4 regions of the Chitinimonas koreensis genome follow, and region 4 is predicted to be linked to each of the others. Evidence: predicted binding sites of a transcription regulator. Region 4 holds the regulator's gene; each other region holds the start of a gene.

The links. The regulator sigma-54, encoded in region 4, starts transcription at its own class of promoters, with help from an activator protein. The targets are predictions, from matches to a motif close to CTGGCACGCTTCATGCTT.
Positions count from the first base shown of each region.
Region 1: a site for sigma-54 is predicted at 2,206-2,223, ahead of H9L41_RS01120 (Rdx family protein). Genes of this name have one in related genera too.
Region 2: a site for sigma-54 is predicted at 5,415-5,432, ahead of eat (ethanolamine permease). Genes of this name have one in related genera too.
Region 3: a site for sigma-54 is predicted at 1,966-1,983, ahead of flgJ (flagellar assembly peptidoglycan hydrolase FlgJ). Genes of this name have one in related genera too.

Region 1 covers NZ_CP060704.1:273,588-280,825, reverse strand. The annotation lists gene H9L41_RS01125 (site-specific recombinase) at 99-2,132, opposite strand; gene H9L41_RS01120 (Rdx family protein) at 2,260-2,628, shown strand; gene H9L41_RS01115 (ATP-binding protein) at 2,610-4,205, opposite strand; gene H9L41_RS01110 (TlyA family RNA methyltransferase) at 4,434-5,201, opposite strand; gene tfpB (type IV pilus assembly ATPase TfpB) at 5,286-7,061, shown strand.
Region 2 covers NZ_CP060704.1:4,336,875-4,344,112, forward strand. The annotation lists gene H9L41_RS18145 (circularly permuted type 2 ATP-grasp protein) at 1-1,224, shown strand, start outside; gene H9L41_RS18150 (GNAT family N-acetyltransferase) at 1,227-1,799, shown strand; gene H9L41_RS18155 (alpha-E domain-containing protein) at 1,799-2,740, shown strand; gene H9L41_RS18160 (arsinothricin resistance N-acetyltransferase ArsN1 family B) at 2,760-3,275, shown strand; gene H9L41_RS18165 (transglutaminase family protein) at 3,626-4,420, shown strand; gene H9L41_RS18170 (proteasome-type protease) at 4,527-5,372, shown strand; gene eat (ethanolamine permease) at 5,473-6,846, shown strand; gene H9L41_RS18180 (ethanolamine ammonia-lyase subunit EutB) at 7,002-7,238, shown strand, end outside.
Region 3 covers NZ_CP060704.1:2,222,235-2,229,472, reverse strand. The annotation lists gene flgK (flagellar hook-associated protein FlgK) at 1-991, opposite strand, end outside; gene flgJ (flagellar assembly peptidoglycan hydrolase FlgJ) at 1,005-1,925, opposite strand; gene H9L41_RS09690 (hypothetical protein) at 2,249-2,476, opposite strand; gene H9L41_RS09685 (flagellar basal body P-ring protein FlgI) at 2,659-3,771, opposite strand; gene H9L41_RS09680 (flagellar basal body L-ring protein FlgH) at 3,775-4,281, opposite strand; gene flgG (flagellar basal-body rod protein FlgG) at 4,529-5,311, opposite strand; gene flgF (flagellar basal-body rod protein FlgF) at 5,367-6,104, opposite strand; gene H9L41_RS24525 (flagellar basal body rod C-terminal domain-containing protein) at 6,202-6,291, opposite strand; gene H9L41_RS09660 (flagellar hook protein FlgE) at 6,309-7,238, opposite strand, start outside.
Region 4 covers NZ_CP060704.1:525,040-532,277, forward strand. The annotation lists gene ptsN (PTS IIA-like nitrogen regulatory protein PtsN) at 1-240, opposite strand, end outside; gene hpf (ribosome hibernation-promoting factor, HPF/YfiA family) at 492-827, opposite strand; gene H9L41_RS02105 (RNA polymerase factor sigma-54) at 892-2,373, opposite strand; gene lptB (LPS export ABC transporter ATP-binding protein) at 2,395-3,120, opposite strand; gene lptA (lipopolysaccharide transport periplasmic protein LptA) at 3,117-3,662, opposite strand; gene lptC (LPS export ABC transporter periplasmic protein LptC) at 3,643-4,224, opposite strand; gene H9L41_RS02125 (KdsC family phosphatase) at 4,221-4,706, opposite strand; gene H9L41_RS02130 (KpsF/GutQ family sugar-phosphate isomerase) at 4,791-5,777, opposite strand; gene H9L41_RS25440 (cation:proton antiporter) at 5,819-6,091, shown strand; gene H9L41_RS02135 (monovalent cation:proton antiporter family protein) at 6,091-7,238, shown strand, end outside.

The DNA.
Region 1 (7,238 bases), 250 kb from region 4:
TTCACGCCCGACTGCGAACTTGGCCGCGCGCGCTGTCGGGCACAAAGCCCGACCTACGGATGGCCCGGGCCTGCAGGATCCGCATCCGACCGCATCGGTTACGCCTTGCCGCCCGCGGTATCCGCCGCCGGCGCCACCCCGTTGCGCGGCGGCACGAAGAAGCGCTGCGGCGCGCGCACGAAGCGGCGCAGCAGCCGGCCCAGCACCGCGCGGCCGTCGACGAAGCGGATGCGGCGCGAGCGCAGCGCCACGAACAGCGCCAGGCTGAAGCTGACCGCCAGGTTGGTCAGCCCGATCAGCGCGATGCCGGCCGAGGACAGCGCCCAGGTCTGCCAGTCGAGCTGGAAGTCGAGCGCCACCGCAGCGTAGGCCAGGTTGGCCGAGGAGAAAGTGATGTGGCGGATGTCCAGCGGCAGGCCGAGCAGATAGCCGATGGTGCCCATCGAGCCGAGCATGATGCCGAAGAAGAAGTTACCGGCCAGCGCGCCGAGGTTGTTCTCGATATAGGTGCAGACGCGCTTCCAGCGCGCCTCGCCGAACAGCCGGCGCGGCCAGCGCAATTGCATCAGCCGCAGCGGGATGCGGTTGTAGACCGCCTTGTTGTCGTAATAGCCCGAGATCAGCCCGGCCGTGAACAGGCAGACACCGGCGATCGCCGCATGCGGCAGCGCCAGGCTGTGGATCGGGTCGAGATCGTGCAGCAGCGCATGGGCCTTCTCCGGCGTGACCCAGACCTGGCCGAGCCCGTATTGGGCCAGCAGCGCGATGGCGAACGCGGTCGGAATCGCCAGCAGCACGTTGCCGAGGATGGCGATGAACTGGGTGCGCGCCACCGCCTCGATCAGCTCGGCGATCGCGTCGAGCCGGTCGCCGCCGCTCTTGGCCTGGCGCTCGATGCCGGCCGCGATGCGGGCCGCGGTCATGGCCGGCTGCTTGGTGGCGATGGTGAAGTGCAGCACGTGGATCAGCATGAAGCCGAGCGAGTAGTTCATGCTGAAGGCGAAGGCCTCGATCAGCGGCGCCAGCTTGAGCTTGGCCAGCAGGATCTTGATCAGCGCCATGAAACCGACGATGAAGCCCGCGCCCATGGCCGAGCGCGCCATCCGGCTCCATTCGCGCCGATTGGACGCGACGTAGTGCTCGCCGGTGCGGCCGGCATGCTCGGTGATCTGCAAGGCCAAGAGATCGGTGTTGTTGGCGAACAGGTCGCGCAGGCTGGTCTTGCGGTTGTCGGCCTCGACCAGGGTCTTGAAGAAGCTCACCGCCCGCGCCGGCACGTCGTGCGCATGGGCCGGATCGAGCAGGTCGAGCACCAGCCGCAGCCGCGCCAGGTGCTGGGTCAGCCGCACCATCAGGTAGGTCAGGCTGACGCTGACGCCCTCGTGCGCAGCCGTCTTGCGCACCTTGGCGACGATCTCGTCGCACTGGTCGAGCAGGATGCGCACCTGGCGGTCGTCCTCGGCCGCCGCGCCCCCGTCGGTCAGCGCGGTCTTGAACGCCTCGAGGTAGTCGCGCAATGCCACGTTCTGGGTCAGGAACGGCGATTCGAAACGCTCGATCGCCGGGTGGTTGCGCACCAGTTCGGGCTCCAGCCCGATCGCCGAGATGCGGTAGGACAGCACCTGGGCGGCCTCGACCAGCTCCAGCCGGGTATTGCGGCCGTCGCGCGCATGGTCGCCCTCCTCGAAGCGCAGCGACTGCCACAGTTCGAGCCAGACCTCGTCGGGCACCGCGTTGACCCACAGGTAATCGTCGCGGCGCGGAAACACCCGGCCGAACACGTCCTTCAGGTAGTCGTCGTGCACCGCGCTGGGCAGCAGCTTCTCGCCCAGCCGGCGGCGGAAGGCGCTCCACAGCCCCTCGTTCGACAGGATGCCGACGTCGGTATACAGGTGCAGCTGGCGCCGCGTGCCGATCAGCGTCATCAGGTAGCCGCGCAGCGCCTGGCGGTAGTCGGCGTGGCGGCCGAGCAGGAAGGCCAGCGAGCGCAGCGCGTTCACCGCATGGCCGGCGTCGTCGGCACGGCGCGGCCGGATCGCCGCGATCAGCTGCGCCAGCGCCTCGGGCGAGCGGTCGCCGGCCCGCGGCAGCAGGTGGCGCAGGGCGGTTTCGAGCGGATTGTCCTGGGTCATCGGTACATGAACTCTTCTTGTGGGATGGAAGGCGGGTCGGACGGCGCATGGCCGGGCCGCGCAGGCCCCGTAGCCTGCCCGCTTCATGTTAAAAGGAAGGCTGCCGAACACCAATCCGAAGGCCGCCGTGACCGACTTGCCGCGCATCGAGATCCACTATTGCACCCAGTGCCGCTGGCTGTTGCGCGCCGGCTGGCTGGCCCAGGAGCTGCTGTCGAGTTTCGAGGCGGAGATCGGCGAGGTGGCCTTGCGGCCGGGGACCGGCGGGGTGTTCGAGATCCGCGCCGCGGACGTCCTGGTCTGGGAGCGCAAGGCGGACGGCGGGTTCCCCGACGCGGCCGAACTCAAGCGGCGGGTGCGCGACGTGATCGCGCCGGACAAGCCGCTGGGCCATGCCGAACGCAAGACCGCCGGGCAGGGCCCGGCGGCTTCGGACGGTGAACCGGCGACCGACGCCGCGGCAACCGGCGCGGCCGATCAGGGCAGCGTGAAGTAGAAGGTCGCGCCTTCGCCCAGCTTGGACTCGGCCCAGATGCGGCCGCCGTGCAGATGCACGATGCGCTGGCACAGCGCCAGCCCGATGCCGGTGCCGGGGAAGTCGCGATCGGAGTGGAAGCGCTGGAACGGCGCGAACAGCTTGGTCGCGCGCGCCAGGTCGAAGCCGGCGCCGTTGTCGCGCACGTAGAAGGCCTCGTTGCCGCCGGCATCGGGCTGCACGCCGAGCTCGATGCGCGCATCGGCGCGGCGGCCGGTGTATTTCCAGGCGTTGCCGACCAGGTTTTCGACCAGCGAAGCCGCCAGGCCCGGATCGGCGTTCACCTTCAGCCCCTCGGCGATATGCACCGTGACCTTGCGGCCCGGCTCGCGCGCCCGCAGCCGCGCCAGGCACTCGGCCGCCAGCACGCCCAGATCGACCACCTGCCGCTGCGACACCTGGGCCGACATGCGGAACAGCTTGAGCAGGTCGTCGAGCTGGTCGTTCATGCGCGCCGCCTCGGCGCAGATGCGGAACAGGTAGTGGCGACCGTCCTCGGGCAGCACGCTCAGGCAATCCTCGAGCAGCAGGTTGCCGAAGCCGTTGATCGCCCGCAGCGGCGCGCGCAGATCGTGCGAGACCGAATAGGAGAACGCTTCGAGCTCGCGGTTGACCGCCTCGAGCTGGGCGGTGCGCAGCAGCACGCGCTGCTCCAGGCCGCTGTAGAGCTGGACGTTCTCGAGCGCCAGCGCCACGGTGTCGGCCAGCGTCTGCAACAGCGCCAGCTCGTCGGTGGTCGGCTGGTAGCGCTGCGCCCAGTAGGTGCCGATCGCCGCGATCGGCGCCTGCCGCCGCACCGGCGTCATCACCATGCTCTGCACGAAGGTCGGCCGGTAGGCGTCGTGCGGCACGCGCGCGTCGGCGTAGATGTCGGGGATGGTCACCTGCTCGCGGTGCAGCATCGACCAGCCGCTGACGCAGGCGGTGAGCGGGAAGCTCTGGCCTTTCCATAGCGGGGTGAGCGCGTCCTCGTCGAGATAGTGGCAGCGGTCGCCCTCGCGCAGCACGAAGGTCGCGCCGTCGGCGAACACCAGTTCGCGCGCCACCGTGCGCACCACCGCGGCGACTTCGTCCATGCGGCGCGCGGTCATCAGCTGCTGCACCGCCCAGGTCAGCCGCTCCTGCCGCCGGCTGGCCAGGTAGAGCGTGTCGGGTTCGGTATTGCTGGCGGCGTGGTCGAACAGCTGGCGCACCGTGCGCTTGAGGCGCCACAGGTCGCGCTTGTCGATCACGTCGAGCGCGCCGGCCTCGACGCCGGCCTCGCCGACCAGCTCGTCGGTGTGGCCGCTGAAATAGATGAAGGGGGTCTGCGGCTGGTGCTGCCGCGCGAGCCATAGCGCCTCGTAGCCCTGGCAGCCGGGCACGGTGCTGTCGGAGATCACCAGGTCGTAGCGCTCGCGCGCCAGCGCCGCGGTATAGCCGACGGCGTCCTGCGCCAGGTGCAGATCGAGATCGAGCCCGATCCGGCCGAGCGCGTTGCGGGTCAGCATCGCGTCGAGCGGACTGTCCTCCAGGTAGAGCACTTTCCAGGCCGCCATGGCGTCCTCCTCTCGGTCCATACCCGCACCGTCGCATCTGCGCCGCACGCTGCCGGCGGGCCGCAATCGGGTCGTGAACCCATATTAGCCGATTCGAATGGTGTGAATATTAGCAAATTCGAACAAAGCGACAGAAGGAATGAAATGACAGTTGCAAGGCATTCGGAACGGATTTCCACCCGGGCGGCATGCCTGTCCGCATGCCCTGGAACGAAGACTGGGCGGCGCTCAGGGGCGGATCGCGAACACGAAGAACTCGCGGTTGCCGTCACCGCCGGCGATGGGACTGTCGAACCAATCCTGCAGCTGTAGCCCCAGTTCGACCACGGTGGTCTCGATCTTGTTCCGGACCACCTGGTAGCGCGCCGCGTCGCGCACGATGCCGCCCTTGCCCAACCCTTCGCGGCCGACCTCGAACTGCGGCTTGACCAGGCACAGCAGCCGGCCGCCGGGCCGCAGCAGCGGCACCATCGCGGGCAGCACCAGGGTCAGCGAGATGAAGGAAACGTCGGCCACCGCCAGGTCGAACGGCTGCCCGGCGTTGGCGGCCAGGATCGTCGCGGCGTCGAGCGCACGCGCATTGACGCCCTCGAACAGCGTGAGCCGCGGCTCCGCCGCCAGCCGCGGATGCAGCTGGCCGTGGCCGACGTCGACGCCGACCACCACGGCCGCGCCGGCCTGCAGCAGGCAATCGCTGAAACCGCCGGTCGAGATGCCGACGTCGAGGCAATGCAGGCCGTCGACCGCCAGGCCGGTGTGCGCCAGCGCGCCTGCCAGCTTGAGCCCGCCGCGCGAGACGAAGCGGTCGGCCGGATCGGCGGCCACGGCGAGGTCGGCGTCGGGCGGCAGCTTGTGGCTGGGCTTGCGCAGCACCAGCGCCGCGCCGGCCTCGTGCAGGGTCACCCGGCCGGCTTCGATCAGGGCCTGGGCGGCGGTACGCGAGGAGGCGAGGCCGCGCTGGGCCAGCAGCAGGTCGGCACGGATCAGTTCGGTCATGGTGGCGGATTGTAAGCCGAGCCGCAGCGCGACAAGCACGGCGAAACCGGCTTAAATAGCCCTTCCCCCGCATTCCGGCATCCCATGAAGAAATTCCTCCCGATCCGTGGCCACGGCGACCACCGCCTGTCGATCAAGGCCTTGGTCGAGGCGCTGGCCGAAGAAGGCCACCTGCCGGCCGCCAGCGCCGACGCCTTCCTGATCCCGGCCCGCACCTCGGCCCACGGCAAGGCCCATCCGTTCACCTCCATCGTGCCGCAGGGCTGGCGCAGCCAGCTGACCGGCGAGGCGATCGACATGGACTGGCTGGGCAACTGGCTGGCCGGCAAGCTCGACATGCGCTGGCTGCACATCGATCCGCTGAAGATCGACGTGGCCGGCGTGGCCGGCGTGGTCAGCCACGGCTATGCCAGCCGCTACGCGATCCTGCCGGTCGCGGTCGACGCCACCTCGGCCACGCTGGCTACCGCCGAACCGTTCGTGCGCGAATGGGAGGACGAGCTGGGCCGCATCCTCAAGCGCGAGATCAAGCGCGTGCTGGCCAGCCCGGACGACATCAACCGCTACCTGCCCGAGTTCTACAACCTGTCGCGCTTCGTCAAGCAGGCGGTGGCGCAGACCGGCGGGCAGAACAACTTCGCCAATTTCGAGCAGCTGGTGCAGCTGGGCCGCACCGGCAACGTCGACGCCAACGACCACCATATCGTCGCGCTGGTCGACTGGCTGTTCCAGTACGCCTTCACCCAGCGCGCCTCCGACATCCACCTCGAGCCGCGGCGCGAGATGGGCCATGTGCGCTTCCGCATCGACGGCGTGCTGCACGCGGTCTACCAGGTGCCGCCGGCGGTGATGAACGCGCTGGTTTCGCGCATCAAGGTGCTGGGCCGCATGGACCTGGCCGAGAAGCGGCGGCCGCAGGACGGCCGGGTCAAGACCAAGACGCCGGACAACCGGGAGATCGAGCTGCGGCTGTCGACCATGCCGACCGCCTTCGGCGAGAAGCTAGTGATGCGGATCTTCGATCCGGCCATCCTGGTGCGCGACTTCGCCGCGCTCGGCTTCAGCCCCGAGGACGAGAAGCGCTGGCAGGGCTTCGTCGGCCAGCCGCACGGCATCGTGCTGGTCACCGGGCCGACCGGCTCGGGCAAGACCACCACGCTGTACACCACGCTCAAGCAGCTGGCGACCGAGCAGGTGAACGTCTGCACGGTGGAGGATCCGATCGAGATGATCGAGCCCTCGTTCAACCAGATGCAGGTGCATCCGCAGATCGAGCTGACCTTCGCCGAGGGCGTGCGCACGCTGCTGCGGCAGGACCCGGACATCATCATGGTCGGCGAGATCCGCGACCGCGAGACCGCCGACATGGCGATCCAGGCCGCGCTGACCGGCCACCTGGTGCTGTCGACGCTGCATACCAACGACGCGCCGAGCGCGATCACCCGCTTGATGGAACTGGGCGTGCCGCCCTACCTGGTGTCGAGCACGCTGGTCGGGGTGATGGCGCAGCGGCTGGTGCGCACGCTGTGCCCGCACTGCAAGCAGCCGGGGCCGCCGCCGGAAGCCGAATGGAACGCGCTGGTGGCGCCGTGGAAGGCGCCGCTGCCGAAGGGGGCGTATCTGCCGAAGGGGTGCCTGGAGTGCCGCAATACCGGGTACCTGGGGCGGATCGGGTTGTACGAGATGCTGCCGGTCATCAACGAATTACGGCATTTGATCGCAACTGCAGGCCCACCCCAAGCGATCAGAGAGCAGTCGATCAGGGATGGGCTGAGGCCACTAAAGCTGGCAGGCGCGCAAAAGATCGCTGCAGGCATTACCACTCTGGAAGAAGTTCTGAAGGTTGCTTCAACCGAATAGCCGACCGGCATTGCCTGCGCGCTTCGCTCCAGGCGAAGCGTGGCAAGCAGCCTCTATCATCCCGACAAAAATCATGAGAAAATGCGCCGCCAAATTTCGGGCACATTCAATCATGCGGCCGATATTCCACATTGACGCGAACGTGGAATTCCAGGCGCGCAGAGTTATCAAATCAAC
Region 2 (7,238 bases), 1.8 Mb from region 4:
GAGCGGCTGATCCCGTTCGACACCGTGCCGCGCATCGTGCCGGCGGCCGAGTGGACCATGCTGCAGGCCGGCCTCAAGCAGCGCGTCACCGCGCTGAACCGCTTCCTGTGGGACATCTACCACGACCACGAGATCATCAAGGCCGGCCTGGTGCCGGCCGAACAGGTGTTCGCCAACGCGCAGTACCAGCCGGCCATGCAGGGGCTGGACCTGCCGCACGGCATCTATGCCCACATCACCGGCGTCGACCTGATCCGCCATTCGGACGGCGGCTACTACGTGCTGGAGGACAACCTGCGCGTCCCCTCGGGCGTGAGCTACATGCTCGAGAACCGCAAGATGATGATGCGGCTGTTCCCCGAGCTGTTCGCCCGCTACCCGGTGGCGCCGGTGGCGCACTACCCGACGCTGCTGCTCAACACGCTGCGCCACGCCAGCACGGTCGACAACCCGACCGTCGTGGTGCTGACGCCGGGGCCGTACAACTCGGCCTATTTCGAGCACGCCTTCCTGGCCCAGCAGATGGGCGTCGAGCTGGTCGAGGGGCAGGACCTGTTCGTCAAGGACGACTACCTCTACATGCGCACCACGGTCGGCCCGCAGCGCGTCGACGTGATCTACCGCCGCATCGACGACGCCTTCCTCGATCCGCTGGCGTTCCGGCCCGACTCGATGCTCGGCGTGCCGGGCCTCTTGTCGGTCTACAAGCAGGGCAACCTGATCCTGGCCAACGCGATCGGCACCGGCGTGGCCGACGACAAGTCGATCTACCCCTACGTGCCGGACATGATCCGCTTCTACCTCGGCGAGGAGCCGATCCTCTACAACGTGCCGACCTGGCAGTGCCGCAAGCCCGAGGACCTCGACCACGTGCTGAACCACCTGGCCGAGCTGGTGGTGAAGGAGGTCCACGGCGCCGGCGGCTACGGCATGCTGGTCGGCCCGGCCGCCAGCCGCGCCGAGATCGCCGACTTCCGCGAGCGGGTGCTGGCCAATCCGTCCAACTACATCGCCCAGCCGACGCTGTGCCTGTCGAGCTGCCCCACCTTCGTGCAGAGCGGCATCGCGCCGCGCCACATCGACCTGCGCCCCTTCGTGCTCAGCGGCCGCGAGACCCACATGGTCGCCGGCGGGCTGACCCGGGTGGCGCTCAAGGCCGGCTCGCTGGTGGTCAATTCGTCGCAGGGCGGCGGGACCAAGGACACCTGGGTGCTGGAGGAATGACCATGACCGAGCCCGTGCACATCTCCGAGGTGCCCTACGCCGAGGCGGCGCCGCTGCTCGACGGCCTGTGCGCGCTGCTGGCCGATTCGGTCGACGGCGGCGCCAGCATCGGCTTCCTCGCCCCGCTGGGCTGGCAGGAGGCGCGGCGCTACTGGCTCGACGTGTTCGACCAGTTGCGCGGCGGCGGCCTCATGCTGTGGGTGGCCCGGCGCGACGGGGTGGTGGTCGGCACCGTCCAGCTGTCGCCGGCCGGCCGCGCCAACGGCCGCAACCGCGCCGAAGTGCAGAAGCTGATGGTGTCGCCGCGCTGGCGCGGCCAGGGCATCGCCCGGCTGCTGATGCTGGCGCTGGAAGCGCGCGCGCAGGGGCTCGGCCGGGGCATGCTGCATCTCGACACCGAGGCCGGTTCCGGCGCCGAAGGCTTCTATGCCGCGCTGGGCTACCGCCGCGTCGGCGAGATCCCCGATTTCGCCGCCAGCCCCGACGGCACCCTGCGCCCGACCGCGATCTACTACAAGCTGCTGATCGACCGCAGCGTCGAACCTGCGACCGCCGTTGCGGTCGAGGAGGAATGATGCTTTCGCGTACCGCTGCCCAGCTCTACTGGATGAGCCGCTACCTGGAGCGCGCCGAAAACCTGGTGCGCATGCTCGACGTCGCCCACTCGCTGTCGCTCTTGCCGCAGTCGCACGGCGCCTCGGCCGAACTGGCCGCGCCGCTGGCCGTCACCGGCACGCTCGACGCGTTCGGCGGCCGCCACGCCAAGCTCGACGGCGACCGGCTGCTGACCTTCATGGCGCTCGATCTCGACAATCCGGCCTCGGTGCTCAGCTGCCTCAAGTTCGCCCGCGAGAACGCCCACGCGGTGCGCGGCCAGATCACCGCCGAGATGTGGGAGGCGATCAACGCCACCTGGCTCGAGGCGCGCACGCTGCCGCAGCGCGGCATCTCCAGCGTGAGCGGCTTCTTCGACTGGGTGAAGGAGCGCTCGCACCTGTTCCGCGGCGCCACCTACGGCACGCTGCAGCGCAACGACGCCTACTGCTTCATCCGGCTCGGCACCTTCGCCGAGCGCGCCGACAACACCGCGCGCCTGCTGGACGTGAAGGCCCACCTGATCGTGCCGAGCCACAGCGAATCGGCGCCCCACTTCTACGCCTGGAGCGCGCTCTTGCGCTCGCTGTCGGCGTTCGAGGCCTACCACGCCGCCTACCGCGACAGCCTGGACGGCCGCCGGGTGGCCGAACTGCTGATCCTGCGCCCGGACGTGCCGCGCAGCCTGCGCGCCTGCTGCGACGAGATCCGCAGCATCCTGCCGCAGATCGAGGCGGTGCTCGGCGCCGCCGATGCCGGCCGCCACGTGAAGCGGCTGGCCGGCAAGCTGGCGATCAAGCTCGAATACGGCGCCATCGACGAAATCCTCGAGATGGACCTGCATGCCTGGCTGACCGATTTCCTGGCCGATTCGGCGGTGCTCAGCGAGGCGATCCGCGCCGCCTATTTCGAGGCGGCCTGAAATCCCCGACATGACCCCGATGAGCACCGACACCGACGGCAGCACGCTTACCCTGCGCCCGGCCAGCGCCGCCGACGCGGCCGCCATGGCCGCGCTGTACAACCCCTACATCCTCGACAGCACGATCAGCTTCGAGACCGAACCGATCGACGCGGCCGAGATGGCGGCGCGGCTGGCCAACGTCGAGGCCGCCGGCCTGCCCTGGCTGGTGGCCGAGGTCGACGGCGTGCTGGCCGGCTACGCCTACGCCGCCAGGTGGCGCGTGCGGGCGGCCTACCGCCATGCGGTCGAGACCAGCGTCTACCTGGCCGCCGGCCACGGCCGCCGCGGGCTCGGCACCCGGCTCTACCAGGCGCTGCTGGCGCGGCTGCGCGACGGCGGCCTGCATACCGCGATCGGCGGCATCGCGCTGCCCAATGCGGCCAGCGTGGCGCTGCACGAGAAGCTCGGCTACCGGCGGGTGGCGCTGTTCGAGGAGGTGGGGTTCAAGTTCGGGCGAAGGATCGACGTGGGGTATTGGCAGTTGATGCTGTAGGGTTGGCCATTCCTGCTGTCGGCATAGGGATGTGGGTTAATTGAACGAGCGCCGGCTCTTAGCCCCTCTCCCCCGGGAGAAGCACCCGTTCCTGCGATGCAGGAACGGGGAGGTGAGGGAGCGACGGTTCGGCCGTCTACTGACGTTGATCCAAACCACGCAACGACAGCCATCCAAGCTACGCCCCGACGGGCAGCAATGACTCCACCGGCGCGCCCTCACCCTGCCCTCTCCCGGAGGGAGAGGGTTGGCCGCGCCAACTCCATACCGTAGCCGCAGTTCGAGCCTCGTCAGCGGAATTCGCTGCCCATCCCTCCTATCCCCACAACAACAACGCCCAGGAGACCCCCATGCGCCTCGCCATCGAACACGAAACCGTCTACCGCTACGACACCCCGGTCGCGCGCAGCACCCAGTACCTGCGACTCACCCCGAAGAGCGCCGGCCGGCTGCGGGTGATCGACTGGCAGCTCGAGCTGCCCGCCCCGGCCAGCCGCGGCATCGACGCCTACGGCAACGTGCTGCACGTGCTCACGCTCGACATGCCGCACAGCGAGATCCGCTTGCGCGCGGCCGGCACGGTCGAGACCGACGACACGCCGCCGCAGCCCGAGGCCGACGACGGCCTGCCGCCGGCGGTGTTCCTGCGCGACTCGCCGCTGACGCTGGCCGACGCCACGCTGATCGGCTTCGTGCAGGATTTCGCCGCCGCGGTGGCGGCCGACCGCCAGGCCGGCCTGGCCGCGCTGATGCAGGCGCTGGCCGAGCGCATGCCCTACACGCCGGGCCACACCGACGTCGCCACCTCGGCCAGCGAAGCCTTCGCCAGCGGTCGCGGCGTCTGCCAGGACCATGCCCACGTCCTGGTCGCCTGCGCGCGCCTGCTCGGCGTGCCGGCGCGCTACGTCAGCGGCTACCTGGCGACCGACCACGACCACGTCGCCAGCCATGCCTGGGCCGAAGCCTGGCTGGGCACGGGCTGGCTCGGCTACGACGTGAGCAACCGCTGCCTGGCCGGCGGCCAGCACGTCAAACTGGCGGTCGGCATGGACTACCTCGACGCCTGCCCGGTCCGCGGCGTGCGCGTCGGCGGCGGCGGCGAGGCGATGCACGCGGTGGCGAAGGTGAGCGCGGCCGACCAGTGACGCCGGCAGCGGACATGCAATCCGGCGCCCATGAGCGGATGCCAGGCTCTAAACTGGAACTCTTCCCAACCGTAACCGCCGTACCGCTATGACTTATTGCGTCGCCATGCGCCTCGAGGCCGGCCTGCTGTTCGCCTCCGATTCCCGTACCAATGCCGGTGTCGACCACATCGCCACCTTCCGCAAGATGACCGTGTTCGAGCAGGCCGAGGAACGCCTGATCGTGCTGCTGAGCTCGGGCAACCTCGCCACCACCCAGAGCGTGGTCAGCCTGCTGCAGCAGCGGCTGCACCACGACGGCATGCACCTGCTGAACGCGCGCTCGATGTACGACGCCGCCGAGCTGGTCGGTCAGACCATCCGCGAGGTGCTGGCGCGCGACGCCCACGACATCCAGCAGGCGCAGGGCATCGACTTCGGCGGCAACTTCCTGGTCGGCGGCCAGATCCGCGGCGAGGCGCCGCGGCTGTTCCATGTCTATCCGCAGGGCAATTTCATCGAGGCCTGCGAAGACACGCCCTACTTCCAGATCGGCGAATCGAAGTACGGCAAGCCGATCATCGACCGGGTGGTCGACTTCCGCACCACGCTGGCCGAAGCGGCCAAGTGCACGCTGATCTCGTTCGATTCGACCGTGCGCAGCAACCTGTCGGTCGGCCTGCCGATCGACATGCTGCTGTACCGCGGCGACTCGTTCGCGCCGGCCAGGCCGCACCGCATCGACCGCGAGGACCGCTACTTCATGCGCCTTCGGCGCGGCTGGGCGAGGGCCTGCGCCGGGTGTTCGCGCGGCTGCCCGACGCCGAGTGGTTCGAGACGCCCGACGAGCCCAAGCGCTGAGCGCCGGCGGCGACCCAAGGCCGGGCGACGCGATGCTGCGCCGCACCACGGCGATGCAGCGAAGGGCGGCTGCCTTGCCCTCATGCTGCGCCGCAACGCAGCAAGCGCTTGAATCGACAGGGCCGGTGGCACGGCAGGCGCCGGCCGGGAGCGCTTGGCACGGCTCCTGCTGAAGGTGCTGCGCGGCATGTGCCGCGAGCGGGAGGACGACGATGGACAATGGGCTCAAACGGACGCTGGGCGCCTGGCAGCTGTGGGGGATCGCGGTCGGGCTGGTGATCTCGGGCGAATATTTCGGCTGGAGCTACGGCTGGGCCCAGGCCGGCACGCTGGGCTTCATGGTCACCGCGCTGTTCGTCGCGGCGATGTACGCCGCCTTCATCTTCAGCTACACCGAGCTGACCTGCGCGATTCCGCATGCCGGCGGGCCGTTCGCCTACGCCCGGCGGGCCTTCGGACCGGCCGGCGGCTTCCTGGCCGGTATCGCCACGCTGATCGAATTCGTCTTCGCGCCGCCGGCCATCGCACTGGCCATCGGCGCCTATCTCAACGTCCAGTTCCCCGGCATCGATCCGAAGGTCGCGGCGGTCGGCGCCTACCTGGTGTTCATGGCGCTCAACATCGTCGGGGTCGGCATCGCCGCGGCCTTCGAGCTGTTCGTCACCGTGGTGGCGATCGGCGAATTGCTGGTGTTCATGGGCGTGGTGGCGCCCGGCTTCAGCCTGGCCAACTTCGTGCGCGGCGGCTGGAGCGGCCAGGACGAATTCGGCCTCGCCGCCTGGAGCGGCATGTTCGCCGCCATCCCGTTCGCGATCTGGTTCTTCCTCGCCATCGAGGGCGCCGCCATGGCGGCCGAGGAAGCGCACGAACCGCGCCGCACCATTCCGCGCGCCTACATCGGCGGCATCCTCACCCTGCTGGTGCTGGCGGTCGGCGTGATGGTGTTCGCCGGCGGCGCCGGCGACTGGCGCGCGCTGTCCAACATCAACGACCCGCTGCCGCAGGCGATGAAGATGATCGTCGGCGCCGAGAGCGGCTGGCTGCACATGCTGGTCTGGATCGGCCTGTTCGGCCTGGTGGCCAGCTTCCACGGCATCATCCTGGGCTACTCGCGGCAGATCTTCGCGCTCGGCCGCGCCGGCTACCTGCCGCGCGCGCTGGCCGCCGTGCACCCGCGCTTCCGCACGCCGCACCGCGCCATCCTGGCCGGCGGCGCGGTCGGCATCGCCGCCATCTTCAGCGACAGCGTGCTGACCATCGGCGGCCAGCCGCTGACCGCCAACATCGTCACGCTGTCGGTGTTCGGCGCGATCGTGATGTACATCGTCTCGATGGCCAGCCTGTTCAAGCTGCGGCTGAGCGAGCCCGGCCTCGAGCGCAGCTTCCGCGCGCCGGGCTACCCCTGGCTGCCGGGCTTCGCGCTGTTCGCCGCCTGCATCTGCCTGGCCGCGCTGATCTACTACAACCTGATGCTGTCGCTGATCTTCGCCGGCTTCCTGGCGGTCGCCTTCGGCTACTTCCTGCTCACCGGCGCGCAGCGCGCCGAGGCGCCGGCCGATGCGCTGCTGGATGGACCGATGACCTGAGGCGGCTTGCGTAGGTCGGAATTGACTTCCGGCGGCGATCTGAAATACGGGCGCTGTCGGAAGCCCTGAATTCCGACCTACACGCCCGCACGCAATCCGCGGCCACGCCCGCCAGACCGAATCCAACCGCATCCACCGGCAGAAGACCGTCCACCATGCCCTTCGCCTGCACCCTCGGCGCCACGCGCCACGTCTTCGCCGATCTCAAGGACCTGCTGGCCAAGGCCAGCCCGGCGCGCTCGGGCGATGCGCTGGCCGGCGTGGCGGCCCACAGCGCCGAGCAGCGCATGGCGGCGCGCTGGGCGCTGGCCGACCTGCCGCTGCGCCATTTCCTCGCCGAGACGCCGATCCCCTACGAAAGCGACGAGGTGACCCGGCTGATCGTCGACGGC
Region 3 (7,238 bases), 1.7 Mb from region 4:
GGATCTGGAAGAAATTGCCGCCGAACTGGCCGTTCAGATCCTGGCCGCGGCGGTGCTGGGCGTTCACCGTCTGCGCCAGCGCGGCCGCCACCCGGCCGAGCGAGCTCTGCGCCTCGTCGAGCACATCGGTGCGGAATTCGAGCACGCCGCCGAGCGAGCCGCCGGTGATCAGGTTGCTCGGGATCACCGTGGTCGAGCCGAACTGCTGGTAGGCCACGTCGAGCCGGCTCGGATCGTCGGGCGCCTGCACCGCGCCGAGCGTGAACGACTGGGTGCCGACCACCAGGTTCTGGCCGTTGCCGATGAAGATGTTGTAGCTGCCGTCGGTCTGCTTGATCACGGTCGACTTGACGTAGCCGTTCAGGTCCTTGACCAGCTGGTCGCGGCGGTCGAGCAGGTCGTTCGGCGCCTGGCCGTCGCTGCTGCCCTTGGCCAGGTTGATCTGCTCGTTGAGCTTGGCGATCTGGCTGGTGATCGAGTTGATGCTGGCCACCGACGAACGGATCTCGGTATTGACGTCGTTGCGCAGCGTGGTCATGCGCTCGTTGACGGTCTTGAGCTTGGTGATCATCGATTCCGACAGGCCCAGCAGCGACTGGCGCGCGGTGGTGTCCTGCGGATTGTTGGCGACGGTCTGCACGCCGCGGAAGAAATCCTGCAGCGAGGGCGACAGGCCGGCGGTCGGGTCGGCCAGCAGGTTGTCGAGGTCGGCGATGTGCGACTGCAGGTTGGACAGGTAGCCGTCCTGCGACTTGGCGGTCTGCACCTGGCGGGCGAGGAATTCGTTGTAGACGCGGGTGATCGAGGTGACCTGCACGCCGCGGCCGACGAAGCCGCTGCCGGTCGGTTCCGGCTCGAATGCGCTCTGGGTGATGGTCTGGCGGTTGTAGCCGGCGGTCGAGGCGTTGGCGATGTTGTGGCCGGTGACGCTCATGCCGACCTGGGCGGCGTTGAGACCCGATACTGCGATGCCGTAGATGCTGCTGGCCATGATTCAGTCCTCCTTAGGCCACGGCGCGGTAGGCGCGCAGGGCGGGATGTTCGGCCACGCGGGCCAGCTTCTTGGCATAGGCCGGGTCGGTCGCGTAGCCGCCTTGCTGCAGCTCGGTCGCGAAGGTCTTGGCGTCGCTGCCGGCCTGGGTCGCTTCGCCGTAGCGCTTGGCCAGCAGGCGGCCGTAGTCGGCGAAGGCATCGGCGTAGCTGTCGTAGGCGCGGAATTTCTCGACGCGCTTCTGCGCCACGCCGTCGACGAATTCGGTGGTGACGATCTCGGCGGTCTTGCCCTGCCAGTCGCGGCCGGCCTTGATGCCGAACAGGTTGTGGCTGTTGTTGCCCTGGGCGTCGGTGATCGGCTTCTTGCCCCAGCCGCTTTCGAGCGCGGCGTGGGCCAGCATCAGGTGCGGCGACAGGCCGAGCGCCTGGGCGGCGCCGATCGCCTCGCGGCCGACCGTTTCGACGAAGCTCTCGGCATTGCCGCCGGTGCCGGCCGGCTGGGCGGCGGCGGCAGGCTTTGCCGCACCAGCGGCAAGCTCGGACAGGCGCGGGCCGAAGGCGTAGACCGCGGGCCGCTTGAGCGGGGTGTTGGCGTAATCGGGGTTGCTCATGCGCTCGATCTGGCCGGCGATCACGTCGGCCAGGCCGAGGCCGCGGCCGCTGGTCAGGTTCTGGCTCAGCTGCTGGTCGTACATCGAGCGGAAGGTGCCGACGGTATCGCTCTCGAGCTCGTCGAACTTGGGCGTGGCCTCGCGCATCGACTTCATCACCATGTCGAGGAACATCTTCTCGAACTGGCCGGCCACCTCGCGCGCAGCCCCCTTGGGATCGCGGGCCACCTTGGCGCGCAGATCGCCGACGGCCTGGGCGTCGATGGCGAGCCGGCTGTTCAGCGAGGCGTCGGCGGCGGTGGTGGTCGAGAACAGTTGCATGGCGTTTTACCGGTGGCTGACTTCGGGATCGGAACCGATAAAGCAGGGACCATGCCAATCAATCAAGACATTGATTCAAAAGGAGGAATGAAGCAGGACAGAGGGCGAGACCGGCAATTGCCGCCGGCTGGCCGGCAAGATCGGTCGGCCGGGTGGGCGCGCAGCGATTGCGCGCGCGGATCGGCACCCCGAAGGACACGGAGGCGCGCCGAGGAAAGCGACGGAACGTAGGTCGGGCGCCATCCCGACAGCGCTGCGGCCGATGCCGCTGTCGGGCGTCAAGCCCGACGACCTGCAACGCGACCGCGGCGAGATCGTAAGACTCAGGCAGCGGCGGCGTCGGATGCGCCGAGCACGTCCTGGTCGAGCCGCAGCGGCAGGTGGAAGGACACCCGCAGCGTGACGCCGGCCCCGCCGAGCTCGCGGTCGGACTCGATCAGCTCGACCTCGTGCAGGCTGGCCGCCACCGCCATGCCGGCCAGCTCGCTGGCGCAGCGCGCGAGCGCGGCTTCGAGCACGGCGGGCGGAATCTGCTGGAACGGGTTGTCCATGTTTGATCCCGTGAAAGGTGAAACGTGAAATGTGAAAGATGGTTCGCCGCTTTGCGGCTCAGGTTCAGACTGGTCGTCGAGCATTAGGTGCGGCGGCGCCGCACCACGTTTCACAGGCACCGCGCAGCGGGCCTCACGTTTCACATTTCACGCGCCGTGCAACGGGCGCCGCGAACGCGGCGCTAGATCACTTCGAGATCGGCCTTGAGCGCGCCGGCCGACTTCATCGCCTGCAGGATCGCCAACAGGTCCTGCGGGGTCGCGCCGATCTGGTTCAGCGCCCGGACCACCTCGTTGAGCGAGGCGCTCTTCGGCACGGCGGTCACGCCGCCCTTCTCGGCCTTCACCTCGACCGTGGCGTTCTGCACCGGCGCCGTCTCGCCGCCCGACAGCGGCTTGGGCTGGCTCACCTCGTTCTTGGCCGAGATGGTCACCGTCAGGTTGCCGTGCGAGATCGCGCACGGCTCGAGCGTCACCGAGCGGTTCATCACCACCGAGCCCGTGCGGGCGTTGATGATCACCTTGGCGGCGGTGTCGGACGGCACCACGTTGATGTTCTCCAGCCGCGCCATGAAGGTCACCCGCGCATCCGGATCCTGCGGCGCATGCACCTGGATGGTCCGCGCGTCCTGCGCACGCGCCACGCCGCCGCCGAAGGCCGCGTTGATCGCCTGGGTGACCTTGGCCGCGGTGCCGAAATCGGCCTCGTTGAGCGCCAGCGTGACGGTATCGCCCTGCCCCACCCCGCCCGGCACTTCGCGTTCGACGGTGGCGCCGTTGGGAATGCGGCCGACCGCCAGCTGGTTCACCTGGGTGCTCGACCCGGCCGCCGCGGCACCGGCACCGGCTACCACCACGTTGCCCTGCGCGATGCCGTAGACCTGGCCGTCGACGCCCTTGAGCGGGCTCATCAGCAGCGTGCCGCCGCGCAGGCTCTTGGCGTTGCCGATCGAGGACACCGTCACGTCGATCGACTGGCCCTGGCGCGCATAGGCCGGCAGCGTCGCCGTCACGGTGACGGCGGCCACGTTCTTGAGCTGGAGATTGGTGCCGACCGGCAATTGCACGCCGAGCTGGGTGAGCATGGTGATCACGCTCTGCACCGTGAACGGCGTCTGGGTGGTCTGGTCGCCGCTGCCGTCGAGGCCGACCACCAGGCCATAGCCGATCAGCTGGTTGGGCCGCACCCCGCCGACGCTGGCGAGCTCCTTGAGCCGCTGGGCCTCAACCGCGCTGCCGCCGACGATCAGGAAAAGCGCTGCAATCAGTCGGACGGCGGTGCGGTTCAGGGGCATGGGTCAGAAGGGCAGGAAACTGAAGAAGAATCGTTGCAGCCAGCCCGCGCGATCGGCGGAGGCCACCGTGCCGCTGCCCATTTCCTCGATCCGGGCCTCGGCGATCTTGGTGGAGGATACCACATTGCCAGCCTTGATATCGCTGGGGTTGACGATGCCCGAGACGCGCAAGTAGCTGATTTCGCCGCGGATATTGACCTGCTTTTCGCCGCCGATCACGAGGTTGCCGTTGGGCAGCAGCTCGACCACCTGGGCGGTGATCAGGCCGCGGAAGGTGTTGTTGGCGCTAGTGCTGCCCTTGCCGTCGTGCTTGTTGCTCGACTCGGTGCCGAGGTTGAGGCCGCCGAGCACGCCGTCGAAGAAGCGCGAGTTGGCGCCGGCCGCGATCGCGGTCGAGTTCTCGCTGCTGCGCTCGGCCTTGTTGGCCGAACTGCTGGAGGCGCTGACCTGTTCCTCGAGCTGCACCGTGATGTTGTCGCCGACGTAGCGTGCGGTGCGGTCCTCGAACAGCGTGCGGTTGCTGGCGGCCTGGTAGATGCTGCCGTTGGCCAGCGGCGCGGTCTGCTGGCGTAGCCGGGGCGCACGCTGGTCGGCTGGGTCACGATGGTCGACGGCACCTGGCTGGCGCAGGCGGCGAGCAGCAGGACGGGCACGGCGAGAAGAAGGCGGCGGATCATGGCGAGGCTCCTGTCTTGTGTGGTGTGTGCCATGGATGCGGAAGCGGATCTGCGACCCGTAGGAACCCGGGAGCGGCGGCTTACAGCTGCGTCAGCCGCTGCAGCATCTGGTCCGAAGTCTGGATCGAGCGCGAGTTGATCTCGTAGGCGCGCTGGGCCTGGATCATGTTGATCAGCTCTTCGGTGATGTTGACGTTGGAGGTTTCCACGTAGCTCTGGTTGAGCACGCCGGTGCCGTTGAGGCCGGGCGTGGTGACCTGCGGCGCGCCCGAGGCGGCGGTCTCGAGGTAGAGGTTCTCGCCCTGGCTCTGCAGACCGGCCGGATTGATGAAGCTGGCGAGCTGGATGGTGCCGATCTGGGTGGCCTGGGTCTGGCCCGCCTGCAGGGCAGTGACGATGCCGTCGCGGCTCACGGTGAACTGGGTGGTGCCCTCGGGCACCGTGATGTTGCCCTGCAGCGGGTAGCCCTCGGCGGTGACGATCACGCCCTGGCTGTTGACCTGGAAGGCGCCGTCGCGGGTGTAGCCGATGGTGCCGTCGGGCATCTCGACCTGGAAGAAGCCGCGGCCGTTGATGGCGAGGTCGAACGGGTTGTCGGTCAGCTGCAGGTTGCCCTGGGTGTGGATGCGCTCGGTGGCGACCGGCTTGACGCCGGTGCCGAGCTGTAGGCCGCTGGGCAGCTGGGTCTGCTGGCTGGTGGCGCCGCCGGGCTGGCGGATGGTCTGGTACAGCAGATCCTCGAAGATCGGCCGGGTCCGCTTGAAGCCGTTGGTGTTGACGTTGGCGAGGTTGTTCGAGATGACGTCGATGTTCATCTGCATCGCGTCCATGCCGGTCTTGGCGATCCATAGCGAGCGCATCATGGCGGCAATCCTTTCCTGTTCGGGCCTGTCGTTTTGTCGTTTCTTGCCGCTTCGTTCAGCTCAGACTCATGATCTGGGCGGCTGAACGGGCGTTCTGGTCGGCTGTTTGCAACATCCGTACCTGGAGGTCGTAGCTGCGCTGGTAATCGATCATCTTCACCAGCTGATCGACCGCGTTGACGTTGCTGGCCTCGAGCGCGCCGCTGGTCAGCTGCACGGCGGCATCGGCCTGGGCCGGCTGGCCGTCGCGCAGGCGGAACAGGCCGTCGTTGCCGCGGTCGAGCTGGCGCTCGTCGGGCCGGACCAGCTTGATGCGGCCGACTTCGTTCGATTGGGAAGGATCGTTGACCGGCGCGGCGCTGATGGTGCCGTCGCGGCCGAAGGTCAGCACGCTGTTCTCGGGGATCACGATCGGGCCGCCGTCGCCGAGCACCGGGTTGCCCTCGCGCGTCTTCAAGAGGCCGGTGGCGTCGATCTCGAGGCTGCCGTTGCGGGTATAGGCTTCGCCGTTGCCGGTCTGCACCGCGAACATGCCCTCGGTGGTCAGCGCAATGTCGAGATCGCGGCCGGTGGTCTGCAGGGTGCCTGGGGTGAAGTCGGAGCCGGTGCTCTGCTCGAGCACGAAGGAACGGCTCTGGTAGCCGGTGCCGCCGACCGCCTGGACGGCGCGGAAGGCCGACAGCTCCTGCTTGAAGCCGGGGGTCGATGCGTTGGCGAGGTTGTTGGCGACCGTGGCCTGCTGCAGGCTCGCCTGCTTGGCGCCGGTCATCGCGACGTAGATAAGCCGATCCATGCGTCTCTCCCTGTGCGGCAAGCTTCGCCGGTCGCCCGGTAAAGCTTGCCGTGTATCCGGCGATCCGCAGGTCGGCGGCGCTCAGGCGCCTTGCCGCTTATCGCAGGTTGATCAGGGTCTGGAGCACCTGGTCCTGCGTGCGGATCGTCTGCGCATTGGCCTGGTAGGACCGCTGCGCGGTGATCATGTCGACCAATTCCTTGGTCAGGTCGATGTTCGAATCCTCGACCGCCCCGACTGCAAGCTGCCGAAATCGCCGCTCCCCGGTACGCCGAGCCGTGCCTGGTTCGAGGCGAAGGTCTCGGCCCAGCGGTTGTCGCCCAAGGGTTGCAGCCCTTGCGGGTTGGCGAAGTTGTACAGCGTGATCTGGCCGACCGTGCGGTTCTGACCGTTCGAGTAGCGGCCGATGATCACCCCGTCCTTGCCGATCGACAGGCCGGTGATGTTGCCGTCGGCGTAGCCGTCCTGGGTCAGCTCGCTGACACCGAACTGGCTGCCGAACTGCGAGGTCCCGGCGAAGCTGGTGTTGAACGCCAGGGGCGACAGCGCACCGCTCGGCGACGGGATCGGGGAACTATAAGCAAGGCTCGTGCCACCGTTGAGATTGCCGACCTGGTCGAAGGTGATGTAGCCCGGATGGGTGACCGGCGTACCGCCGTCGAAGCTGCTCTGCACTTCCCAGGCGTTCACGCCGACCTTGGTGAAGTAGTAGGTCAGCGTGTGCTCGACGCCCTGCGAGTCGTACACCGTGGCCGAGGTCGAGTGGGTGTAGGTCGACGGATCGGTCGGCACCACCGGCGGCGTACTGCGCACCTCGAGCGGCGACGAAGTGAAGGTCGCGGCGTTCTGGGTCAGGCCCTGCAGGTTGATCTTGAAGTCGGCGCCGCCGGCCGCGCCGGTGATGGCGATCGGCGAGCCGCCGCTCAAGAGGCCGGCCTCGTTGAAGGTGACCGGCGAGGGCGTCGGGGTGATGGTGAACGGCGCGCCGTCGATGGTGACCGACGGGGTCCAGGTATTGGCGGCCGCCTTGGTCAGCGTCACGTCGAGCGAGTGGCTGTCGCCGTTGGCGTCGCGGTAGCTGCCGCTGAAGGTGTGCACCGCGCCGACCGCGTCGCCGTTGGGCAGGTTGGAATT
Region 4 (7,238 bases):
GAACACGCCGACCGCTTCCTTCAGCCCCTTGATGCGGCCGTGCGGGATGGCGACGCCCTGGCCGATGCCGGTCGAACCGAGCTTCTCGCGCGCGAACAGCGCGTCGAAGATGGCGCTGCGGGCGATGCCATGGCTGTTCTCGAACAGCAGGCCGGCCTGTTCGAACAGGCGCTTCTTGCTGGTCAGGTCGAGGTCGAGAAAGACGTTGGCCGGCGGCAGGATGGAGGCGATCAGGGCCATGGCAGAGAGATGGGTTCGGCGCCGGCGGCGCGGAGAGGCCGCCATTGTACGCCGGCCAGAGGGCGCGACAAGGAGCGCTTGCTCGCCGGCAGTCCCGTTGCGGTGAAATCGATCGGCATGCGGTTCAGACCGCTCCGGCAGGCATGGATTCCCGCCTTCGCGCGCCGGCGGTCACGCAAAAGAAAAGCGGGAACGGTGTCCCTGTACCGTTCCCGCGCCCTCGCGTGCGATTAGGTGTGCTGCAAGTCCGCTCACGCGGCGGGCTGTTCGCTCTCCTGGTACTTCAACGGTTCGGCGTGACGGTCGCCGTAGCGCTTTTCCTTGTGCTTGAGGACCTGTCGATCGAGCTTGTCCGCGACCAGGTCGATGGCGGCATACATGTCGGGCTCGCAGGCCTCGACGTGGATGTCCTTGCCTCGCAGGTGGACGTTGACCTCGACCTTCTGCTGCAGCTTGTCGACCGACAGGGTGACGTTCATGTCGATGACGTGGTCGAAGTGGCGCGTCACGCGTTCCAGCTTGGTTTCCACGTAGTCGCGGATGGCCGGGGTGACGTCGAGATGGTGCCCACTGATGGTCAGGTTCATACAACTCTCCTTGTGCTGAAGGATGCCGCCGGGCCGACGCCCGGACTGCGGGAGTCGGTGGCGGCTATAGGGACTTTCTTTGGTTCACGGGAGGGATTTGCAAGGCTTCACGGTATTTGGCGACGGTACGGCGGGCGACGTTGATGCCCTGCTTGCCGAGCACGTCGGCGATCGTGCTGTCGCTCAACGGCTTCTTGCCGTCTTCGTTCTGGATCAGCTGCTTGATCAGCGCCTTGATGGCGATGGCCGAGCATTCGCCGCCGGAGTCGGTCTCGACGTGGCTGCCGAAGAAATACTTGAACTCGTAGATGCCGCGCGGCGTGAGCATGTACTTCTGGGTGGTCACGCGCGAGATGGTCGATTCATGCAGGTCGAGCTCCTCGGCGATGTCGCGCAGCACCAGCGGGCGCATGGCGACCTCGCCGTGCTCGAAGAAGCGCTGCTGTTTCTCGACGATGGCCTGGGCGACGCGGAGGATGGTTTCGAAGCGCTGCTGGACGTTCTTGATCAGCCACTTGGCCTCCTGCAACTGGCCCGACAGGCCGGCTCCGTTTTCGCGGTGTTGTCGCAGGATGTTGGCGTACAACTGGTTCACCTTGAGCTTGGGCATCGCGGCTTCGTTGAGCTGAACCGTCCAGCCCTGCCGCTGCTTCTTGACCACCACGTCGGCCACGACGTAGCGGGTGTCGGTCGCGCCGAACGCGGCACCGGGGCGAGGGTTGAGACGCTGGATCAGCGTCTGCGCCGCCTTCAGTTCCTCGTCGTCGCATTTGAGCGTCTTCTTGAGCCTACTGTAGTCCTTGTTCGCCAATAAATCGAGGCAGTCGGCGACCACCGTGCAGGCCAGCGCGCAGGCCGCTTCGTCGGCATGGAACTGCTTGAGCTGCAGGGTCAGGCAATCACCCAGGTTGACCGCGCCGACGCCGGCGGGTTCCAGCTGGCGGATCAATTGCCAGGCGACCTGCAATTCCTCGAGCTCGATCTCGAGCTCCTCCCGCAGTGATTCCGGGATCAGCTCGAAGATTTCTTCGAGCGGGGTGGTCAGGTAGCCGTCGTCGTCGAGCGCGTCGATCACCAGGGTGGCGACCGCGTGGTCGCGCTGGCTGATCGGCAGCAGGCCGAGCTGCTCGAGCAGGTGCTCGCGCAGCGTGAACACGCGGGCGACGTTGGCATGCGGGTCGAACTCGTCGTCGTCCTCGCGCTGGCGGCCGCCGCCGGCGGCCTCGCTCCAGTAGTTGTCGCCGAGCGCGTCGTCGAAGTCGAAGTCGGGCTCGCCGGCCGGCGCGTCCTCGGCCGCCGCCGGCGGCGCCTCGGCCGTCGGCGCGGCGTAGTCGGCCGGGCCTTCGGCCGGCGCGCCGTCCTCGCGGACCGCGTGGGTCTCGGGCTCACCCTCGTCCTCGCGCTCGAGCATCGGGTTGTCCTGCAGGAATCGTTCGATCTCCTGGTTCAGATCGAGCGTGGACAGCTGCAGCAGCTTGATCGACTGCTGCAGTTGCGGCGTCAGCGTGAGGGACTGGGAGAGCTTGAGCTGGAGGGATGGTTTCATGCCGGTCTTTGGGTGCGCGGCTCAGAGTTTGAAATGCTCGCCGAGATAGACCCGGCGCACATTGTCGTTATAGACGATCTCCTCGGCAGTCCCCGAGGCGAGCACGCTGCCCTCGTTGATGATGTAGGCGCGATCGCAGATGCCGAGCGTCTCGCGCACGTTGTGGTCGGTGATCAGCACGCCGATCTGGCGCTGCTTGAGGAAGCGGATGATCTTCTGGATGTCCATCACCGCGATCGGATCGACGCCGGCGAACGGCTCGTCGAGCAGGATGAAGCGCGGCTTGGCCGCCAGCGCGCGGGCGATCTCGCAGCGGCGCCGTTCGCCGCCCGACAGCGACAGCGCCGAGCTGTCGCGCAGGTGGGCGATGTTCAGTTCGCGCAGCAGTTCGTCGAGCTGGCGTTCGACCGCATCGGCGTTCGGTTCGTGCAGTTCGAGGATGGCGCGCACGTTCTCGGCCACCGTCATGCGGCGGAAGATCGACGCTTCCTGCGGCAGGTAGCCCAGGCCCAGGCGCGCGCGCTCGTGGATCGGGCGGTGGGTGACGTCGGCGTCGTCGAGGAAGATCTTGCCGCCGTTGAGGGCGACCAGGCCGACGATCATGTAGAAGCTGGTGGTCTTGCCGGCGCCGTTGGGGCCGAGCAGGCCGACCACCTCGCCGGCGTCGACGTGCAGCGAGACGTCGCGGACGACGGTACGGGCCTTGTAGCGCTTTTGCAGGTGCTGGGCGGATAAACGGGCGGTCATGGCTTGGCGGGCGTCTCGGTCTTCTTCTTGGGCTGGATGACGATCTTGACCTGGCCCTGCGGCGCGTCGCCCGTGGCGGCCGGCGCATGCGGGCCGCCTTCGGCGTGGTAGACCTCGGTGTTGGTGTTGTACACGATGGTGCTGCCGGTGAATTCGTCCTCGCCGCGCTTGAGCCAGGCGTTGCCGCTGAGCTTCACGTCGCCGCTCTTGCTGTCGTAGTCGACCCGGTCGCCGTGCGCGTCGAGCCAGGTGTTCTGGCCTTCCATCTTCTGGCGGAACTTGACCGGCCGGCCTTCGGCGCGGACCAGCTGGCTGCCGTCGGAACGGTTCAGCTGGTTGGCGCGGTCGGCGTCCACCACCATCGTGCCCTGGGTGATATGGACGCGACCGGTCAGCACGTGTTCCCCGGTCTTTTCGTTCATGCCGGCCTGGTCGGCCCGGATCACGATTTCCTTGTCGCGATCGGCCAGTTCGGCGTGGCCGCTGCCGGCGAGCAGCAGCAGCGTAGCGGCCAGCCAGGGCCTAGCGTTTGGGCGGCGCATAGCGGATGTTCACTTTCGAGCGCAGGTTGAGTTGGGTGCTGTTGTTGTCGTAGTCGAAACCGACGGCGTTGGCCTGGTAGCCGGGCGAATCGAGCTGGGTCGGCGCGTCGGAGGCGGCCTGGCCGCGCGCGGTGTCGAGCGAAAGGCGGCTGGTGTGCAGCACCAGCGGGCCGGTCTGGCCCGCCGCCTCGCGATGCATCACCACGTCGCGCTCGAACCAGATCTTGTCGCCGTCGTCGGTCACCCGCGCGGTGCTGGCGTCGACCGTCAGCGTCGGTTCGCTCGGCAGCGTGCGCACCAGCCGGGCCTGCGAGAACTCGAGGCGCTCGTCGGCCGGGAAGTGGCGCATCTCGCGCGCAGTCAGCGTGTAGAGCGGCTTGCCGTCGTTGCCGAAGCCGGTGGCGGCGAAGCGCGAGATGATCAGGTCGGGGTCGCGGTTGGCCGCCACCGGCGAGAAGTAGGGCAGCTCGGTCGCCCGGTCGAGCAGCAGCGCCAGCCCGGCCAGGAGGCCGAGCAACAGCAGGGGGAAGGCGCGCGCGGCGCGGTCGGGCAACAGGCTCATCGCAGGTAAGGCGCCAATTGGGCCTCGAGGGTTCCCTGCGCCTGCATGACGACTTCGCAGGCTTCGCGCACCGCGCCGTGGCCGCCGCGGGCGCCGGTCACGTAATGCGCGTGCTGGCGTACCAGCGTCGGCGAATCGGGCACCGCCACCGCGAAGGCGACGCGGCGCATCACCGGCAGGTCGACCACGTCGTCGCCCATGTAGCCGCAGTCCTCGGGCTTGAAGCCGGTCTCGGCCAGCAGGGCCTGGAACGAGGCGAGCTTGTCGTGCGCGCCCTGCACCAGGTGGTCGATGCCGAGGTTGCGGGCGCGGTGCTCGACCAGCCGCGAAGTACGGCCGGTGAGGATGGCGAGCTGCACGCCCGAGGCGCGCAGCATCTTGAGGCCGTGGCCGTCGAGCGAGTTGAAGGCCTTCAGTTCTTCGCCGGCGTCGGTGTAGTAGAGACCGCCGTCGGTCATGACGCCGTCGACGTCGAAGATCATCAGGCGTACCGGTTGTGCGCGTTCAAGCACCTTGCATCCTTTGCATCGTGTGCGGTCGCCCGTGGGCGCCGCGGGTATCGAGGTTCAGACCACGCCGGCCTGCAGCAGGTCGTGCATGCGGATCGCACCGGCCAGCCGGCCCTGGTCGAGCACCAGCAGCACGTAGACCTTGAGCGCTTCCATCTGCTGCACGGCCTCGACCGCCAGGCGGTCGGCGTCGATGGTCTTGGGATTGCGGGTCATCACGGCGCCGATGGCGGCGGTCTTGAGGTCGACGTCGCGGTCCATCGCGCGGCGCAGGTCGCCGTCGGTGAACACGCCGGTCAGCTGGCCGGCGGCGTCGACCACCGCGGTCAGGCCCAGGCCCTTGCGGGTGATCTCGAACAGCGCGTCCTTCACGCTGGCCGACTCGGCCACCACCGGCAGCGCATCGCCGTGATGCATCACGTCGCGCACGTGGACCAGCAGCTTGCGGCCCAGGCTGCCGCCCGGGTGCGACAGCGCGAAGTCGTCGCGGCCGAAGCCGCGCGACTCGAGCAGGCAGACCGCCAGCGCGTCGCCCAGCGCCAGCGCGGCGGTGGTGCTGGCGGTCGGCGCCAGGTTCAGCGGGCAGGCTTCCTTGGCGACGCGGGCGTCGAGGTGCACGTCGGCGGCACGGCCCAGCGTCGACTGCGGATTGCCGGTCATGGCGACGATCTTGGTGCCCTTGCGCTTGATGGCGGGCAGCAGCGACACCAGTTCGTCGCTCTCGCCCGAGTTCGACAGCGCGAGCACCACGTCGTCGGCGGTGATCATGCCGAGGTCGCCGTGGGCGGCTTCGGCCGGGTGCATGAAGAACGACGGGGTGCCGGTGGAGGCCAGCGTGGCGGCGAGCTTGCGGCCGATATGGCCGGACTTGCCGATGCCGGCCACCACCACGCGGCCGCGGCAGGCCAGCATCAGCGCGTGGGCGGCGGCGAAGGTGGCGTCGAGCCGGTCGGCCACTGCGCGGATCGCGTCGGCCTCGATGGTCAGCACCTCGCGGGCCAGTGCCAGCAGGCCGTCTTCGGTTTGCGTGCGGATGGATTTCATGAAGGGATGAGGGCGGGATTCACAAGCGCGAAGTATAAGGGATGCGCCGATCCCTCGTCCCGCCGGGCAAGCCCGACGCGGCTCCGTATAATCCAGCCATCGTCCCCCGTCCGCGCGCCATGCACCACGCCCTCGAAACCGTCCTGATCCTGCTCGCGGCCGCCGTCGCGGTGGTCACGCTATGCCGCCGCGCCCAACTGCCGGCCATGCTGGGCTACCTGCTGGTCGGCATCGCGATCGGCCCGCATGCGCTGGGCCTGATCGCCTCCCGGGCGAAGCCGAAGGGCTGGCCGAATACGGCGTGGTGTTCCTGATGTTCAGCCTTGGCCTCGAGTTCAGCCTGCCCAAGCTCCTGGCCATGCGTGCCACGGTGTTCGGCCTCGGTTCGGCCCAGGTCGGCAGCGCGATGGCGGTGGTGCTGCTCGGCGCGCTGGCCTGCGGCCTGCCGTGGCAGGCCGGCGTCGCGCTCGGCGGCGTGCTGGCGATGTCGTCCACCGCCATCGTCACCCGCCTCCTGGCCGAACGCGTCGAGGTCAATGCCTCGCACGGCCAGAGCGCGATCGGCGTGCTGCTGTTCCAGGATCTGGCGGTGGTGCCGCTGCTGATCATCCTGCCGGTGCTGGGCCAGGCCGGCGGCGACCTGTGGCTGGCGCTGGGCTGGGCCGCGATCAAGATCGCGGTGGTGCTCGGCGCGCTGCTGTACTTCGGGCCGCGCCTGCTGCGGCCGCTGTTTCACCTGGTGGCCAAGGGGCGCTCGGGCGAGCTGTTCGTGCTCAATGTGCTGCTGGTCACGCTCGGCATCGCCTGGGCTACCGCGCTGGCCGGCCTGAGCCTGGCGCTCGGCGCCTTCCTGGCCGGCATGCTGATCGCCGAGACCGAGTACCGCCACCAGGTGGAGGAAGACATCCGGCCGTTCCGCGACCTGCTGCTCGGCCTGTTCTTCATCACCGTCGGCATGCGGCTGGACTTGGCTGCGGTGTGGCGCGAGCTGTTCGCGGTGCTGCTGGTGTTCCTCTTTCTGGTCGTCGGCAAGACCCTGCTGGTAGGCGGACTGACCCGCGCCTTCGGCCGCAGCGCCGGCACCGCGGTGCGTACCGCCCTGGCGCTCGGGCAGGGCGGCGAATTCGGTTTCGTGCTGCTGACGCTGGCGGCCGGCTCGGGCGTGCTGCCCGACACTGCCGAGCAGGTGGCGCTGGCGGCCATCCTGCTGTCGATGTTGGCTGCGCCGTTCATGATCCAGCAGTCGGACGCCATCGTGCGCCGCTTCATCGCCTCGGACTGGATGCTGCAGGCGATGCGGCTGACCCAGCTGGCCGCGCGCACCATGGCGACCTCGGACCATGTGATCCTGTGCGGCTACGGCCGCAGCGGCCAGGCCCTGGCGCGGGTGCTGCAGCAGGAAGAGATCGCGATCTACGCGCTCGACCTCGACCCCGAGCGGGTCAAGGAAGCGGCCGCGGC